2 linked regions of the Verrucomicrobium spinosum DSM 4136 = JCM 18804 genome follow. The protein of the gene in region 2 interacts with the protein of the main gene of each other region in a pairwise test. Links are inferred from orthologs where the notes say so. Each region holds a gene or a part of one and is shown on either strand. Other genes may lie near its edges.

The links.
Region 1: the proteins of ligA (region 2) and leuS interact in binary tests that used the Escherichia coli proteins (3 or more experiments, as listed by UniProt). The link is inferred for Verrucomicrobium spinosum DSM 4136 = JCM 18804 from one-to-one orthologs.

What each region holds. Positions count from the first base shown.
Region 1 is NZ_ABIZ01000001.1:4,949,200-4,955,589, forward strand. What follows is about bases 467-3,640. They hold leuS (leucine--tRNA ligase), read right to left. Parts: upstream 3,263-3,640; coding sequence 671-3,262; downstream 467-670. Other genes in these bases: VSP_RS19990 (fatty acid desaturase), read right to left, coding at 3,486-3,640. Also shown: VSP_RS42465 (glycosyltransferase family 4 protein), read right to left, coding at 1-423; more of VSP_RS19990, read right to left, coding at 3,641-4,373; VSP_RS19995 (hypothetical protein), read left to right, coding at 4,549-4,743; VSP_RS20000 (hypothetical protein), read left to right, coding at 4,856-5,104; VSP_RS20005 (hypothetical protein), read right to left, coding at 5,198-5,998; VSP_RS20010 (HesB/IscA family protein), read right to left, coding at 6,112-6,390.
Region 2 is NZ_ABIZ01000001.1:5,715,832-5,725,158, forward strand. What follows is about bases 6,363-9,272. They hold ligA (NAD-dependent DNA ligase LigA), read left to right. Parts: upstream 6,363-6,767; coding sequence 6,768-8,777; downstream 8,778-9,272. Other genes in these bases: VSP_RS37030 (VanZ family protein), read left to right, coding at 6,424-6,756; VSP_RS37035 (hypothetical protein), read left to right, coding at 8,993-9,272. Outside these bases: VSP_RS23320 (tetratricopeptide repeat protein), read right to left, coding at 1-1,608; proB (glutamate 5-kinase), read left to right, coding at 1,966-2,748; VSP_RS23330 (glutamate-5-semialdehyde dehydrogenase), read left to right, coding at 2,824-4,092; VSP_RS23335 (sulfatase), read left to right, coding at 4,167-5,609; VSP_RS37025 (RidA family protein), read right to left, coding at 5,698-6,192; more of VSP_RS37035, read left to right, coding at 9,273-9,327. UniProt on the Escherichia coli protein: DNA ligase that catalyzes the formation of phosphodiester linkages between 5'-phosphoryl and 3'-hydroxyl groups in double-stranded DNA using NAD as a coenzyme and as the energy source for the reaction.

The sequences.
Region 1 (6,390 bases), 770 kb from region 2 along the record:
TACCGCCACATGGACCACCCGTGCATCCAGCGCGGTGAAGGCCTCCCGCAAAACATCCACGTCATGTATCCAGTTCACAAAGCGGACCTCGGGCAGGTCGCGACTCAAACCCGCCAATGCTGAAGAAGCCGCCCAGTTGAACGGCATCGTGAGCATATTGTGAACGAGCACAACGTCCGCCTCCGTTAAGGCCCCTGCCAAGTCTTTGAACAGTTGATCCCCCTTCACCTCGTCCAAGGCTACATTCGCCTTCAGGCCGGGCAAAATTCGCATCTCCGCCGTGGCGACCGCAGCGCCCTCATTGCCACAGATCACGATCACCTTATGCCCGTGATCACTGAGCACCTTCGCCTGCTGCTCGATCACCCTTTCCACCCCGCCAATGACCGGCGAAGCTGCATAGTGGACAATGGCAATGCGCATAGACGGGGCGAGGGCTCACTTAAGGTGCTGCAACTGGTCACCCAGCCATAGAGCGAATCCCACAGAGTGGCAAGGCAGCAAGCAGGAAGAAGCTCACAGCTTCAGCCCCACCCGCCCCCCCAGAAGCAGCTCGTGGCTGCGTTTGTAAAAACGCGGTCAGGGACGCCGAGAGGCAACGGACCCAAACCACGCCCAATACTCCCACCGCACCCCTCAGAGACAGGTGCGGCGGATTTCACTCCCTGCCTCAGTTCGCCACCACGTTCACCAGTTTCCCGGGAACGACGATGACTTTCCGCACCGTCAGACCTGCCGTGAACTCAGCCACCTTGGGGCTGGCCATGGCTTGGGCTTCCAGGGCTTCCTTGCTGATCTCACGCGCCACCGTCAGGCGATCGCGCAGTTTGCCATTCACCTGGATGATGACTTCCACTTCGTCCTCCACCAGCGCGGCGGGATCAAAGGTCGGCCACGTCTGCTCAGACAGCAAACCGCTCTTCTTCGCAGAAGGGAACGCGGTTGCCAGACGCGCCTGCAATTCTTCCGTCACATGCGGAGCAAAGGGATTCAGCACCTGCAACAGTGTCGCCACCCCGGCCACCGGCCGGACTTCTGCCGCCGTGAAGGCATTCGTCAGCACCATCATCTGGCTGATCGCGGTGTTGAAGCCCAGACGCTCGATGTCCTCGCCCACCTTCTTGATGGTCTCGTGGATCACTTTGTTGAGCTTCTTGTCCACCGGCACATCGTGGAGCTGAGGAGACAGCGTCCACTCCCCTTCCTGGTTGCTTTCCAGCACCAGACGCCACACGCGGGCCAGGAAGCGGTACACGCCTTCCACGCCTTTCATGCTCCAGGGCTTCACCTGCTCCAGCGGACCCATGAACATCTCGTACAGGCGCAGAGAGTCTGCCCCGTACTCGACGATCACATCATCCGGGTTCACCACGTTGCCGCGGCTCTTCGACATCTTCTGGCTGTCTTCGCCCAGGATGAGCCCCTGGTTCACCAGCTTCTGGAAGGGTTCAGGAGTCACGACATGACCCAGATCATAAAGCACTTTGTGCCAGAAGCGGGCGTACAACAGGTGCAGCACGGCGTGCTCCGTGCCGCCCACATACAGATCCACACCACCGGGCTTGCCGGAGGAGCCCATCCAATAGGCATCGGCTTCTTTCGAAATGAAACGGCCGCTGTTCTTGGGGTCGCAGTAGCGCAGGTAGTACCAGCACGAGCCCGCCCACTGGGGCATCGTGTTCAGCTCACGCGTCGCCGTCTCACTGTAGCGCACCCAGTCCACCGCTTTGCTCAGCGGGGGTTCGGGCGTGCCAGTGGGCTTGAAGTCATCCAGATCAGGCGGCAGCACCGGCAGGTCCCCTTCCGGGACCACACGATGACGACCATCCTCCCAAATCACCGGGAAGGGTTCACCCCAATAACGCTGACGGCTGAAGAGCCAGTCCCGCAGCTTGAAGTTCACCTTGGCCTTGCCCAGCCCTTTCTCCTCCAGCCAGGCAGAAATCTTCTGCTTCGCCTCAGGTGTGGTCAGCCCGTTCAGGAAGCCAGAGTTCACCGCCACCCCGTCATCGGTATAGCCGCGCCACTCCGTGCCGGCAGGCGGCTCCACCACCTGCACCACCGGCAGGCTGAACTTGGTCGCAAACTCAAAGTCCCGCTCATCATGCGCAGGCACGGCCATGATGGCTCCCGTGCCATAGCTCATGAGCACGTAGTCCGCGATCCAGACCGGAATCTTTGCTCCGTTCACCGGATTCACCGCAAAGGCTCCAGTGTCCACGCCCGTCTTGTCTTTCGCCAGTTCCGTGCGTTCCAGATCGCTCTTGCTGGCCACCGCCTTGCGGTACTGCTCCACCGCGTCTTTCTGGGCCGCAGTGGTCAGTTCCGACACCAGCGGATGCTCAGGAGACAGGACCATGTAGGTGGCTCCGAACAGCGTGTCAGGGCGGGTGGTGAACACCGTCACCGCATGCGAGACGCCGACGGATTCCGGATTCTCAATCTGGAAGGCCACCTCAGCCCCTTCACTGCGGCCGATCCAGTTGCGCTGCAGCAGCTTGATGCTCTCCGGCCAGTCCAGGCCGTCGAGTTCATCCATCAGACGTTGAGCAAAGGAAGTGATGCGCAGCATCCACTGCCGCATAGGCCGACGCTCCACGGGGAAGCCACCGACCTCGCTCTTGCCATCGATAACCTCTTCATTGGCCAGCACCGTGCCCAGCTCCGGGCACCAATTGACCGGAGCCTCGGAGACAAAGGCCAGACGACGGGCGTCGATTTCATCCCGGGACAATCCTTGCGCCTCCAGTTCCTGCACGGGCCGGGCCATCTTGGTAGCCGGGTCGAAATAGGAATTGTAAAGCTGCGTGAAGATCCACTGCGTCCATTTGAAATAACCTGGATCCGTGGTGTTCACTTCCCGATCCCAGTCGTAGGCAAAGCCCAGGCGCTTGAGCTGATTGCGGAAGTTCTCCACATTCTTCTCCGTGGTAGTCCGCGGGTGCTGGCCGGTTTTGATCGCATACTGCTCCGCCGGCAGACCAAAGGCGTCCCAGCCCATCGGGTGCAGGACGTTGTGGCCCGTCATACGCTTGTACCGTGCCACAATGTCAGTAGCGGTGTAACCCTCAGGGTGGCCCACATGCAGGCCCTGACCGCTGGGATACGGGAACATGTCGAGCACGAAGTACTTCGGCTTGCTGGCATCAAAACCCTCGTCTCCCGGCCCGAGGGTGCGGAAAGACTTGTTGGCATCCCAGTGGGCCTGCCATTGGGGTTCAAACTCGTCGAAGGGATACTGCTTGCGGCGCTCGCTGCTCATGACTCTGAAAATGAAAAAAGGGCGGGATACTCCGCCCTAGGTGCGCCCCTGACAACTGGTAATAAGGAGAGTTCGGGCAGTTGAGGGGCTTCGCCGTTGAGACGCGCCCCGAGGGGGCAGGCTGGTTGAGACGGGCTCCGCCCTGGTTGAGATGCTTCGCTGGTTCAGGAATGGCTATGCGGCCGGATCTCAGGGCTGTCCACCATCCAAACGCGCAATCTCCCTACGTCGCCGGAAACAGATCCCCGAGTGGAGTCACCGGCCGGGATTCCTCCACCTTCCTTAGGGCGGGCAGGTTGTAATAGGGCACCTGCGGGAACTTGTGATGCTCATAGTGGCAGAATGTGTTGTGGGGAAAGAAGAGGAACTTGCCCAGCCAACCGGGGGAATGAGTATCCCAGCCTGGCGAGAAGCGGTGGGAGGTCTCCTTGCCCCGGGGCTCGATCCCCACATGTTCCGTCCAGGTCCGGATGCGGAAGACCGCCCAGAAGCCTGCGACAATGGACCAGATCCAGAGATAAAAGACCCACAGTGCATCCAGCCAAAAAGTGAGCGCAAAGAATGCCGCATACATGCCCAACGGCCCGAGAATCCGCCACGGTTGCTTGTATGGGAAGATGGCCTTGAGGAACTTGAAGAGATCGTAGAGCCCCAGTCCCAGAAGATCCGTCACGAAATAACGCCACACCCGACGCCAGGTCACGGGCTTGTCGTATGGCGAATCAGATCGGTAGGAGTCCAGCTCCGGATCATGGTCAGTGCCCAAATGGCGGTGATGCTCAAAATGCCACGTCCGATAGCCCTTCTCAATGACGATGAAGAGCGGCCATGCCACCAGAGTCTCGCCCAGGAATTCATTGAGCCACTTTGTTTTGAACGCCACGCGGTGGGTGGCGTCATGCACCAGGAGTCCGAGCGCTTGGATACGGGCACCGATCATCAAGGCAGCGACAGGGGCGAAGAAAATGGAATCAACCCATGCATAGGCGAAGAACGTGGCCACGATGGTGGCCCAGTCCAAGAGCATGTCTCCCACCCAGATATGGGGACGCACCTTGTACAACTCCGCCGGAAGATTCCGCTCATACGCTGGGGTTGCGGGTGCACTCATAACATCAGGCATGCTGATGCCTTGATGGCTGATTCATTCATGACCATTCAGACATTCAGGTTCGCCCAACATCCAACCACTTTTCGAAGTTCAATTCAAATTACAATTATTGTGATTATTAAATTATCCATACTATCACATTTTTGGCTGTTCTACTCATTGAATAGCACAAAACATGGCGAGACTACTCATCCCGGGCGGCACGGACCGGAGCAACAAAGCGGCCTCCAGCACCGGCTTCGGCATCAACGACGATGCCATTCACACGGCGTACATCACCGTCACCCGCTCTTCGTCCACGGTCATGGGCCTGTCGTTGACCCTCGATGCACCACCATCACTGTCACCGCGTCAGACACTTCCACATTGATGACCCGTTTCGACGAAATCGCGCTGGCCAGTGTGGCGCTGCGTCGCCGACGCCCTACCCCAGGAAGGAAGCCATACACGCGGACGGGATCGGAAGTTCGATGTCCCTGTGTATGAATCCCAGCCATGAACCAGCGCCTCTGGTGGCCCTGACAGACGAAGAAGCGGCCCAAACCATGATCAGCGAAGGCGGACCGCCGCACCAATCGGTGCCGCCCCAGCCACCCACTGCCAGCCATAATGTCACAGGCTGGCTCTGCCAGCAGGCTGAAGCCCAGTTTTACTCCCACCCCCTCACGTCCATTCTCATCGCCTTCGGTGCAGGAGTCATCATTGGTGCCGCAGCCCGGAAGGTGAGTTGAGCCTGATTGAACCCCTTCCGCGATTAGCCATAAAAGCGAAGGGCGGAACCTCCGGGTTCCGCCCTTGCAAAAAGTTGATCTGTCCGGCAAGCGTTACTTCAACCCAGACTGCGCTGCCACCTTGGTGGAGACACTCGCCTTGCTCTCGTCAAACGAGGTGATCGGCAACGCTGCGGCCACATTCAGCATCCCAGGAGGCAGCAGTTCCACCTTCTGCTGATCGCCCACTGCGAACTCACCGTAGGCGATCGGAACCACGGTGGCGCAAATGCCATCAGTCGCGTAGTTGCGTTCCACGTGGATGACACTGCCGAAGGTGGTCTTGTTGTCCAAGGCGATGCTATCCCCTTCATGATAGGGAGCGGCATCAATGCCCGCACCAGGGAACAGAAACTCCACTTCCACATCTTCCAGTTCGGTCGAGCGGAGGCGCACAATCCAGCCCTGATCCACAAAGTCCCCCGCGGCTAGGGCACGGGCACTCACTACAATGTAGTTGCCCTTCACATACACCGGGCTCTCCTCGGAGTAGTTCAAGATGTAAGAGCGCTTGAGCAGATCGTTGACCACCTGGAGTTGCTCCGGGTTGTAGTCGTAATACTTCTTCAACAAATCCCGGGGGGCGAGAAAATTGCCCTTGGGGATGAGGAGGGGGTCAAACTTCTTGATCGGATCGAGTTTTTCCAGCTTGGTGAGAAGCCGATAGTTGAAAGGTTTCTCCGGGTACTTGAAAACCATGATGCTGAAAAACCAGCAGAAGGTGGCCAGGCCCAGGAGCAGAGTGATCAGGATGGTCCACCAAAACAGACCACTGTCCTTGCCCTTCTTGGCGTTGTAGCTGCCACCTCCCCCACGGGCACGGTAGTCAGAACCACTGAGAAATTGAGCATTCATGAAATTGGAGTCAGGCAAAAATTGTTAAGAAATCTGTACCATCGGTGTATCTTACCAGCTCTATCACCAATGAGAAAGGCGTTTGTAGGGATTTCTCGATCACTTTCGACGCCTTAATTGTTTTTTGGTTCGAAAGAAGATCCACATCCGCAACTCCTTGCAGCATTTGGATTCTCAACTTTGAAACCGGCATCGCTCAGACCCTCGCTGTAGTCCAGTTGGGAGCCATCGAGGTATTCGAGGCTCTCTGGATCCACAAAAACAGACACCCCTTCCGGGCCAAAAACACGGTCGGCGGCACCGGGCGAGTCCAGCTTCATCGCATATTCCCAGCCCGCGCAGCCCCCTTTTTTCACCATCAGACGGAGGCCCACACCGGCGGCAGCATTCTG
Region 2 (9,327 bases):
CGCATTCCGGTAGGCCTCGAGGCACTTGGCGGTGTAGTCGATCTTGCCACTCTCGTCCACCATCTGGCTGTAAATGTCGCCCAGAAGCGACCAGACTTGACCCACGTTCTGATCGTTCGGGGCTTCCACCACCAGCTTCTCGAGCTGCTCCATGGCGTCTTTTTTGTCGCCGCCCTGGAAGTCGATGAAGGCAAGACGGTATTTGGCGTCCACCAAGTACTGCCCCTTGGGGTTCCCAGCGATGTACTCACGCAGGGCCTTCCGGGTCTTCTGCGAATCGTTCTGGAAGAAGTAGCTCAGCGCGATGCGGTACTCAGCCTCGTCTTTGTAGGCGGAAGTCTTGTTAAGGCTGATCAGTTCTTGGAAAGCGAGACGACAGTCGTCGAAGCGTTGGGATTCGAAGAGCACCACCCCGAGTAGATAGTTGAGACGCTCTTTGTCGGCATCTTTGGCGAGCTTGGCCCGCTCGAACGCTTTGATGGCAGCCTCGATATTGCCACTTTCAAAGGCCAGCGAACCGAACATGTCGGTCACCTGTCCGATGTTTGCCCCCTCAGGGAACTCGTTCATGTACTTCTCACAGAGAAGATAGGCACGACCGGCACGTTGCAGGCCGGCGTTGCACACGATCATGCCGAAGAGACAGCGATCACGATCTTTGTTGTCTTTGAAATCTTCGTAGATGGTCTGAAAGGCCAGAAGGGACTCATACAAGCGGCCCATCTCATAAAAGCACTGGCCAAGACGATAGATGATGGAGGCATCGTAGTCCTTCACCCCTTCGATATCTGCGAGGATCTTCTTGTTGGTGTCCAGCAGGCCAGCCGCTTCTTCCTTGCTGAGCAGTTTGCCCATGAACTGAACCCGACCACCTGCGGCAATCTGGGTCTGCCACTGCTCAATTTTTGAAATACGAGCCTTCTGAATGGCCACCAGTTCGCCCTGGCGACGCATGCTTTGATAGGCACGGAGGGCCTCCCCATAACGCTTCTGCTCCAGCATGGCATCCCCCACCTGCTGGGAGAGCACATTCAACTGAACGACGCTTTCATCTGCAGAAGCCCCTGCACGGAGCTTTTCCATCATCTGGCCAGCCTTGTCAGTGTCGCCCTTGCCTACGTAGATTTCAGAAGCCATGAGGATGGCCTGCTGTTGCTCTGCGGTAGGCGTTCCCTGAAGGTCTTTCAGCACCACTTCAAGAATGCTGAGGGCCTCATCAGGCTGGCCGCCCTTCTTGTGATGATACGCGATCATCAAACCTGCGCGGTCCCGGAGTTCCGGCACGGCAGCGGCTTCCTTGAGGGAAGCGATCCCTTTGTCGGCATTGCCTGCGTTCAGGTAGGCCTCGCCAACGGCCATTTTCGCATCATTGAGACTGTTACTCTGGGGAAACTTCTTGATGAAGTCTTCGAAAAACTTAATGGCCTCCGCCCACTGCTTAAGATTGAAGTGCGCCGCACCTTCAAGGTACATCACAGCCTCGAAATCTTTGTTGCTGGTGGCGGTGTGAATGGCACCAATTTTTTGCAACGCCACGTCAAAGCGGCCCTGGCCAAACGCCGCCTGGGCCTCGGAGAAAAGCGCCTCCATTTCCTGCTCCTTGTTCATCGGCGCAGTTGCCGGTGCAGCAGGAGGGGTCGCAGGAGGTGCTTGACCGCAGACAAGAGAGGCGGAACCAACGGATAGAAGAGCGAACAGGAAAAACGGTCTCATAAGCACACGGCCGCTAGGGCGAACATCACAAATGGTAGTTTGCAAGATAGGTCGGGACATGGGCAAGGCTATTTTTCCTGAAAGAAAGCGATTTTCTCACGCGCCCCTTCAGAGGACTTGAGCATTCCAAAACGGGTGGCCCGCTATTTCATTAGAAAGGTTTTAGACTCCGAATGAGAAAAGTCACTCATTCTCCCTCTGCTTGCAAAGCGAGCCGGTCTCGCCCATGCTGCGGATTCCAAAAAATCAGTCATGAGCGGCAGACGAGTCATTCTCAAGTTCGGCAGTGGCATCCTCACCCGTACGGATCGTGCGGAGATGGATGAGGAACAGTTGTGCAAACTGGTGCAGGCCATTGCTGAGCTCAAGCGCCGCGGCCATGCCGTGGTCGTCGTGAGCAGCGGTGCCGTGGCCTCCGGCCTCAAGGCCATGGGGTTCCGGGAACGGCCGCAGGAAATCACCACCCTGCAGGCGTGTGCGGCCGTCGGCCAGACTTACCTCATGCACACGTACCAGAGCTATTTGCGTGGTCACGGCCTTTACGTTGCGCAACTCCTGCTCACCCACGCCGACCTGGAGAGCAAAGAACGCGCAGAGAAGGTGAAGAATACCCTGCTGCGCCTGTTGGAGAACCCCAATGTGGTTCCCATCATCAACGAGAATGACTCGGTGGCGGTGGAAGAATTGCGTTTCGGCGACAACGACAAGCTCTCTTCCCGCGTGGCCCAGCTTTGGAGTGCGGATTTGCTGATCCTGCTGACGAGCGTGCCGGGCCTGATGGATCTCAAGAACGATGGGGCGGTCAACATCGTGCCGATGGTTGAAGACGTGAACTCGGTCCTGCACCTGGCGCAGGAGGACAAGGGTGCCTTTTCCGTGGGAGGAATGGCTTCCAAACTCCGCGCCGTAGCTGATGCCGTGGCGGGCAATGTGGAGTGCATCATCGCTTCTGGACGTCATCCGGAACAGATCGCCGATCTCGTGGAAGGGAAGGGCACGGGCACCCGCTTCCCCCTGCCCGCCTCCAAAGCCTGATCTCCCGCGTATCCCTCGCCGGAGCAATCTGCCCCCCCTCCTTGCTCCCTTTCCCGTCCCGTCAACTACCGATCAATGTCCCAACCGTCTGACATCGCCAACGCCATCCTCGCCATGGGGGCCAGAGCCCGGGCTGCCTCTCATGAGCTGGTCAAATTGACCACGGCCCAGAAGAATGACATCCTGCGGGCCATGGCGGTCGGCGTGAGAGAGCAGCGCGACAGCATCCTGGCCGCCAACGCCAAAGACGTGGCTGCTGCCGAGGAAAAAGGACTCAGCAAACCGATGGTGGACCGCCTGCGACTCGATCCAAAATCTCTGGAAGGTATCGCCGCAGCCATCGAGCAAGTCGCAGAGCTCCCCGACCCCGTGGGTGAAGTGCTCGGTAAATGGACACGTCCAAACGGTCTCGCTATGCAAAAGGTGCGGGTGCCAATCGGCGTCATCGGCATCATCTACGAATCCCGGCCCAATGTCACCAGCGACGCGGCCATACTTTGCTTTAAAACCGGCAATGCCACCATCCTGAGGGGCGGCTCGGAGGCTATTCACTCCAACACCGCCCTCGCGGCTGCCTTGCAGGCCGGGGGTGAAAAAGCAGGGCTACCCCAAGACAGCATTCAGCTCATCCCCTTCACCGACCGGGAGAGCGTGGATCATCTCGCCAAGATGGACCGCTACCTGGATCTGATCATCCCTCGGGGTGGGAAGGGACTGATCGAGCGCGTCGTGCAAGCCGCCCGCATGCCGGTGATCAAGCACTACGATGGCGTCTGCCACGTCTATGTGCACCACACGGCGAGCCACGAGATGGCCGCCAACCTGATTCTCAACGGCAAGTGCCAGAAGCCCAGTGCCTGCAATGCGGTGGAAACGGTGCTGGTGGACCGCGAAGGGGCTGAAGATTTCTATGCCACCCTCCGGGAGGTTCTGAGACCAAGTGGCGTGGAAGTCCGGGGCGATGCAGGGGTGCTAGCCGTCTGGCCCGGGGCGAAGCCCGCCACGGAAGAGGACTGGAGCACGGAGTACCTGGATCAGATTCTGTCCATCAAGACCGTTTCAGGCACTGACGAAGCCATCCAGCACATCAACACCTATGGCTCCCACCACACGGACGTCATCGTTTCCGAAGATGCCACCGTAGCCGCCCGGTTCCAGCATGAAGTGGACTCTGCCGTGGTGCTCTGGAATGCGAGCACCCGTTTTAACGACGGTGGCGAGTTCGGATTCGGTGCCGAGATTGGCATCAGCACCGACAAGCTGCACGCCCGCGGCCCGATGGGGCTGGCAGAACTTTGCAGCTACAAGTATCTGGTCAACGGCAACGGTCAGGTGCGACTTTGATCCCCAGGGCCTTGACTGTCCGGTCCAGGACAAATTTCCCAGAAACATCGCCACATGCCTTTCGTCTGGAAGGCATGAGTTTCTCTTTGTTGAAGCCCCCAACGGCCGCCCTGCTCCTGGCGGGCATCGTTTTCAGCCAGCTCTTGTCCCCTCTTCAGGCCCAGGATCCGACCGCCAAACGGCCCAATGTGCTGTTCATCGCCGTGGACGACCTCAATCATTGGGTGGGTTATCTGGGCCGCAACACGCAGAGCAAGACGCCCAATCTGGACCGTCTGGCCGAGATGGGAACCCGCTTCACCAGAAGCTACTGCGCCTCCCCCTCTTGCAATCCATCACGAGCTGCTCTCATGACGGGTCTTCGCCCCTCGACCTCCGGCATCTACGACAACGATGATGACTGGCGGCCAGTCATCCCGGAAGAAAAAACCCTCCCTACCACGTTCCGGAAAGCGGGCTATGAAGTGCTGGGTTCAGGGAAAATCTATCATGGGGGTTTCGACCGGAAGAGTGAGTGGAACGAATACCCTGCGGAGAAGAAGAGCGATCCCAAACCCACGGGCAATGATGGCGTAGGCGGGATCAAGTTCGCCCCTCTTGACTGCAAAGACGAAGATCTAAGCGACTGGCAGATCACTGACTACGCCATCGAGCAACTCAGCAAAAAACATGACCGACCTGTATTTATTGCCTGCGGTCTGCACAAGCCTCACATGCCGTGGAATGTGCCACAGAAGTACTACGACCTGCACCCGCTGGACAAAATAGAGCTGCCACCTCACATTCCGGGGGACCTCACCGATGTGCCCCCAGCCGGCGTGCGTATGGCAGGCCCCAACGGGGACCACGCCAAGATGCTGGCCAGCGGGCGATGGAAGGAGGCGGTCCAGGGTTATCTGGCGGCCATCAGCTACACGGACATGAACATCGGCCGTCTGCTGGACGCCTATGAAAAGTCGCCCCTGCGGGAAAACACCATCATCGTCCTCTGGGGAGACCACGGCTGGCATCTGGGGGAGAAAGAACATTGGCGGAAATTCGCCCTCTGGGAAGAGAGCACGCGCGCACCCCTCCTTTGGGTGGTGCCCGGTGTGACCAAGGCTGGCAGCGTATGCGAGCGCACGGTGGATTTTATGAGCCTCTACCCCACTCTGTGCGACCTGAGCGGCATCCCCGTACCTGCGCATGTCGAAGGAAAGAGCATCAAGGCCCTGCTGCAAAACCCTGCTGCTGAATGGACCACCCCGGCCCTGACGACCTACAAGTTTGGCAACCACACCGTGCGCAGTGAAGGCTGGCGCTATACCCGGTACGAGAACGGTGACGAAGAACTCTATGACGAAACCAAGGACCCGCTGGAGCATACCAACCTGGCGTCGGACACCCGTTTTGCGGAGCAAAAGGCGCAACTGGCGCAATGGTTGCCCAAAGCCAATCAGGCGGATGCCAATGGCCGCCCCGGCAATGGGGGCGGCGGAAAGGGCAGGAAGAAGGCAGCCCAATCCGGTAGGGACTGACTGCAGACGAGGGCTTATTGAGCCTGGCGGCCGGTTTTCCAGCCGGCCACCAGCCGGTTTCCTGTAGAACTGCGAGAGAGGCTGAGTTCTAGATGTCGTCCACCATCTGGTCTGACGTCGTGAGGTTGATCTCGAAGATGACTTCGATTTCGACTGCAATGTTGCCCGGGAGGGGGCCCATGCCGACAGCGCTGCGCGCGCCCACTCCGTTGTCCTTGCCCCAGATCTCTGCGAACAACTCGCTGCAGCCGTTGATCACCTTGGGATGGTCGTAGAAATCAGGAGCAGAATTCACCATGCCCAGCACCTTGACGACGCGCTTCACGGCATCCAATGAGCCCAAGTGCTTCCGAAGCGTGGCCAGGATGGCCAGCCCCACCTGACGGGCGGCAGCGTGCCCCTCCTCCAGCGTCAGATCAGCACCGACACGCCCCACGATCAGGGAACCATCCGCCTGGACCGGGCCGTGACCAGACACATAGGCCTTGTTCCCGGCGATAACGAGCGGCTTGTACACAGCTACCGGGGTGGGTGCGGGAGGGAGGGCGACGTTCAATTGCAATAAATTGGCTTCAGCTGACATGTCCGCAGAAAAGCAAAAATGCCAGGCTGAGTAAAGCATGGCGCGGAGCCAGGACGCGATTTCACTCCGCAACCGTCCTCGAACGGTCAGGAAACACGGCCCCGGGGGTGGATTCTTCATTTGCACCATGCCTTCCCCCGCCGTTCTTGGCAGATGCTCTCACGCCCCCTTCCCTGGTTCTGCGGTGTCGCCGCGTGGTTTGCCCTGTTGTTCTTCCTCTCTTCCCGACCCATGCCCCAAATGCCCGGTCCGGAAATCCCCCACATGGACAAGATCATGCATGCCACCTACTTCATGCTGGGCTCCACCATGCTCTACATGGGAGTGCGCCTTCAGAATCCAGACCGTTCTTGGTGGCAGGCTTCACTCATCGCCATCGGGTTCTGTGCCTTGGTCGGTTTGTCGGATGAATTTCATCAGAATTTTGTGCCCGGCCGTTCCGGGAATGACCCGTATGACTGGATGGCGGACGTCCTGGGTGGTTTCCTCGCGTCTGGCCTGGGTGGCTTGATATACAGTTGGGTGGGTGGAAAGAGGCTTGTCGCCGCTCCGATTCACCGCTAAAAATCCCGCCCATGCCCCCCGCTGCAGCCCTTGAAACCGCCTCCCTTCGTGTCGCCCACCTCCGCGAGGAGATCGAGCACCACAACCGGCTGTACTATCAGAATGCCGCCCCGGAGATCTCGGACCAGGCCTTCGATGCACTGCTGAGGGAGCTACAGGACCTGGAGAAGGCCCATCCCAGCCTGATCACCCCCGACTCCCCCACCCAGCGAGTGGGCGGAACCCCGCTGGACGGATTCAAACAAATAGCTCATCCCGTGCCCATGATGAGCCTGGACAACACCTACTCCGAGGAGGAGATGAGGGACTTCTTTCAGCGACTGGTGAAGGGCCTGGGACGCGAGAAGGTTCGTTGCACCATTGAACCCAAGGTGGATGGCGTGGCTGTGGCAGTGCGCTATGAGGCAGGGGCATTGAAATACGCAGCCACGCGCGGCGATGGCCGCATGGGCGATGACATCACCCAAAACCTCCGGACCATTCGCGCCCTCCCCCTGCGGCTTCCGGCGAAGGTGCCCCAGACCTTTGAAGTGCGCGGTGAGGTGTACATGACTCGCGCCGGCTTTGACAAGATGAACCAGGAACGGGAGGAGGCGGGAGAGCCACGCTTTGCCAATCCTCGCAACGCCACCGCCGGGTCCCTGAAGCAACTGGACCCACGACTGGTGGCCAAGCGCCCGCTACAAGTGATTTTCTACGGCGTGGGGGATGTGGGCGAAGCCCGTCTCACCAGTCAGGACGACATCCACAAGCTGCTGCACGATGCCGGCCTGCCCATGGCCGCGCACATCTGGCATGCGGAATCGGCCGACGAGGTGATTGCCGCCATCCACCAGCTGGACGAAAAGCGCAAGGCGCTGCCTTATGACACGGATGGTGCTGTCGTAAAGGTGGACGCCTTTGCCGAGCAGCGGGATCTGGGAGCGACCAGCAAGGCGCCCCGGTGGGCCATCGCGTACAAGTACCAGCCCGAGCAGGCGGAGACTCGCTTGCTGTCGGTGGACATTCAGGTCGGTCGTACGGGTGCCCTCACCCCGGTAGCTCGCCTGGTGCCGGTGTTCCTGAGTGGCAGCACAGTCTCCAACGCCACCCTTCACAACTTCGAGGAAATTGTCCGAAAAGACATCCGTGTAGGCGACTTTGTCATCATTGAAAAGGCCGGCGAGATCATCCCCGCAGTCGTCGCGGTGAACAAGGAAAAGCGAACCGGGGAAGAGAAGGAGGTCCCCGTGCCCGTCCACTGCCCGGTGTGCCAGAGCCCGGTAGTAAAGGACGAGGCCCAAGTGGCCATCCGCTGCACGAATCCGAACTGCCCGGAGCAGGTGAAACGGCGTCTGGAACATTTCACCCACCGCGGGGCCATGGACATCCGCGGCCTGGGCGAGCAAATGGTGGCACAACTCGTGGATGCCCACCTGGCCATCACCCCCGCCGACCTCTACGATCTGAACACCCACGCGCTCTCAAAACTGGAACGGCAGGGGGCCAAAAGCATCGAGAACCTGCTAAAAGGGTTGGAGGAAAGCAAGAAGCAGGCTCCATGGCGGCTGATCTTTGGCCTGGGAATTCTCCACGTCGGTGCCTCGTCCGCGAGATCATTGATGGACCATTTTGGAGCGGTTGATGCACTGGCCAGGGCGAGTGTGGAAGACTTGCTCAAGGTCCAGGACATTGGCGGCATTGTTGCCCAGAGCATTCACGGTTGGTTCCAAGTCCCTGCGAATCAGGCGCTACTTGACCGCCTGCGCAGCTCCGGACTCCAGTTTGACAACCCCAAGACGGAACAGGCGAGCGACACTTTTGCAGGCACCTCATGGGTGATCACCGGGACGCTGAGCGAATCACGTGAGGTGATTGCCGAACTGATCCGCACCCATGGCGGGAAGATGGTTTCCAGCGTGAGCAGCAAGACCACCTACCTGCTCGCAGGGGAAGAGGCAGGGAGCAAGCTGGAGAAGGCCGCCAAACTGGGAGTTAAGGTCCTGTCAGAAGCTGATTTTCGCGCGATGCTGCCCGGATAGTCTTTGCCCTCAGGGAGGGACGATACCACCTATGGACGAAAATGTTGCGGTGTTTCTCTTTTCTCCCGCACGATTCCTGCTCTTTTGGAGGTAGCATGAGATTGTTTTCAATTGGCAACATCACTAAGGGTGACTTGGACGGCTTTTTTGGTCTTTTTATAGACAACCTGCTTCAGCTACTTCTGATTTTTACCCTTTGCCCGCTGTTTTGCGGGATGTCTGCCGCTGATGTGACAACCAAGATCCTACCAGGGGCAGCGATCTCGATTCTGGTCGGAAACATCTTCTTCGCGGTCCAGGCGTGGCTGCTCGCGAAGAAGGAAAACCGGAGTGATGTGACAGCGATGCCCTACGGCATCAATACGGTGAGCCTGATTGCTTACATCATCTTCATCATGGCTCCCGTTTACCGGCAAACGCAAGACGCCAGCTTGGCCTGGAAGGCAGGCCTGCTGGCCTGTTTCGTGAGCGGGATCATGGAGTTGATGGCGGCGGCTTTCGGCGGCTGGTTGCGCCAACACACGCCGCGGGCAGCTTTGCTGTCCACCCT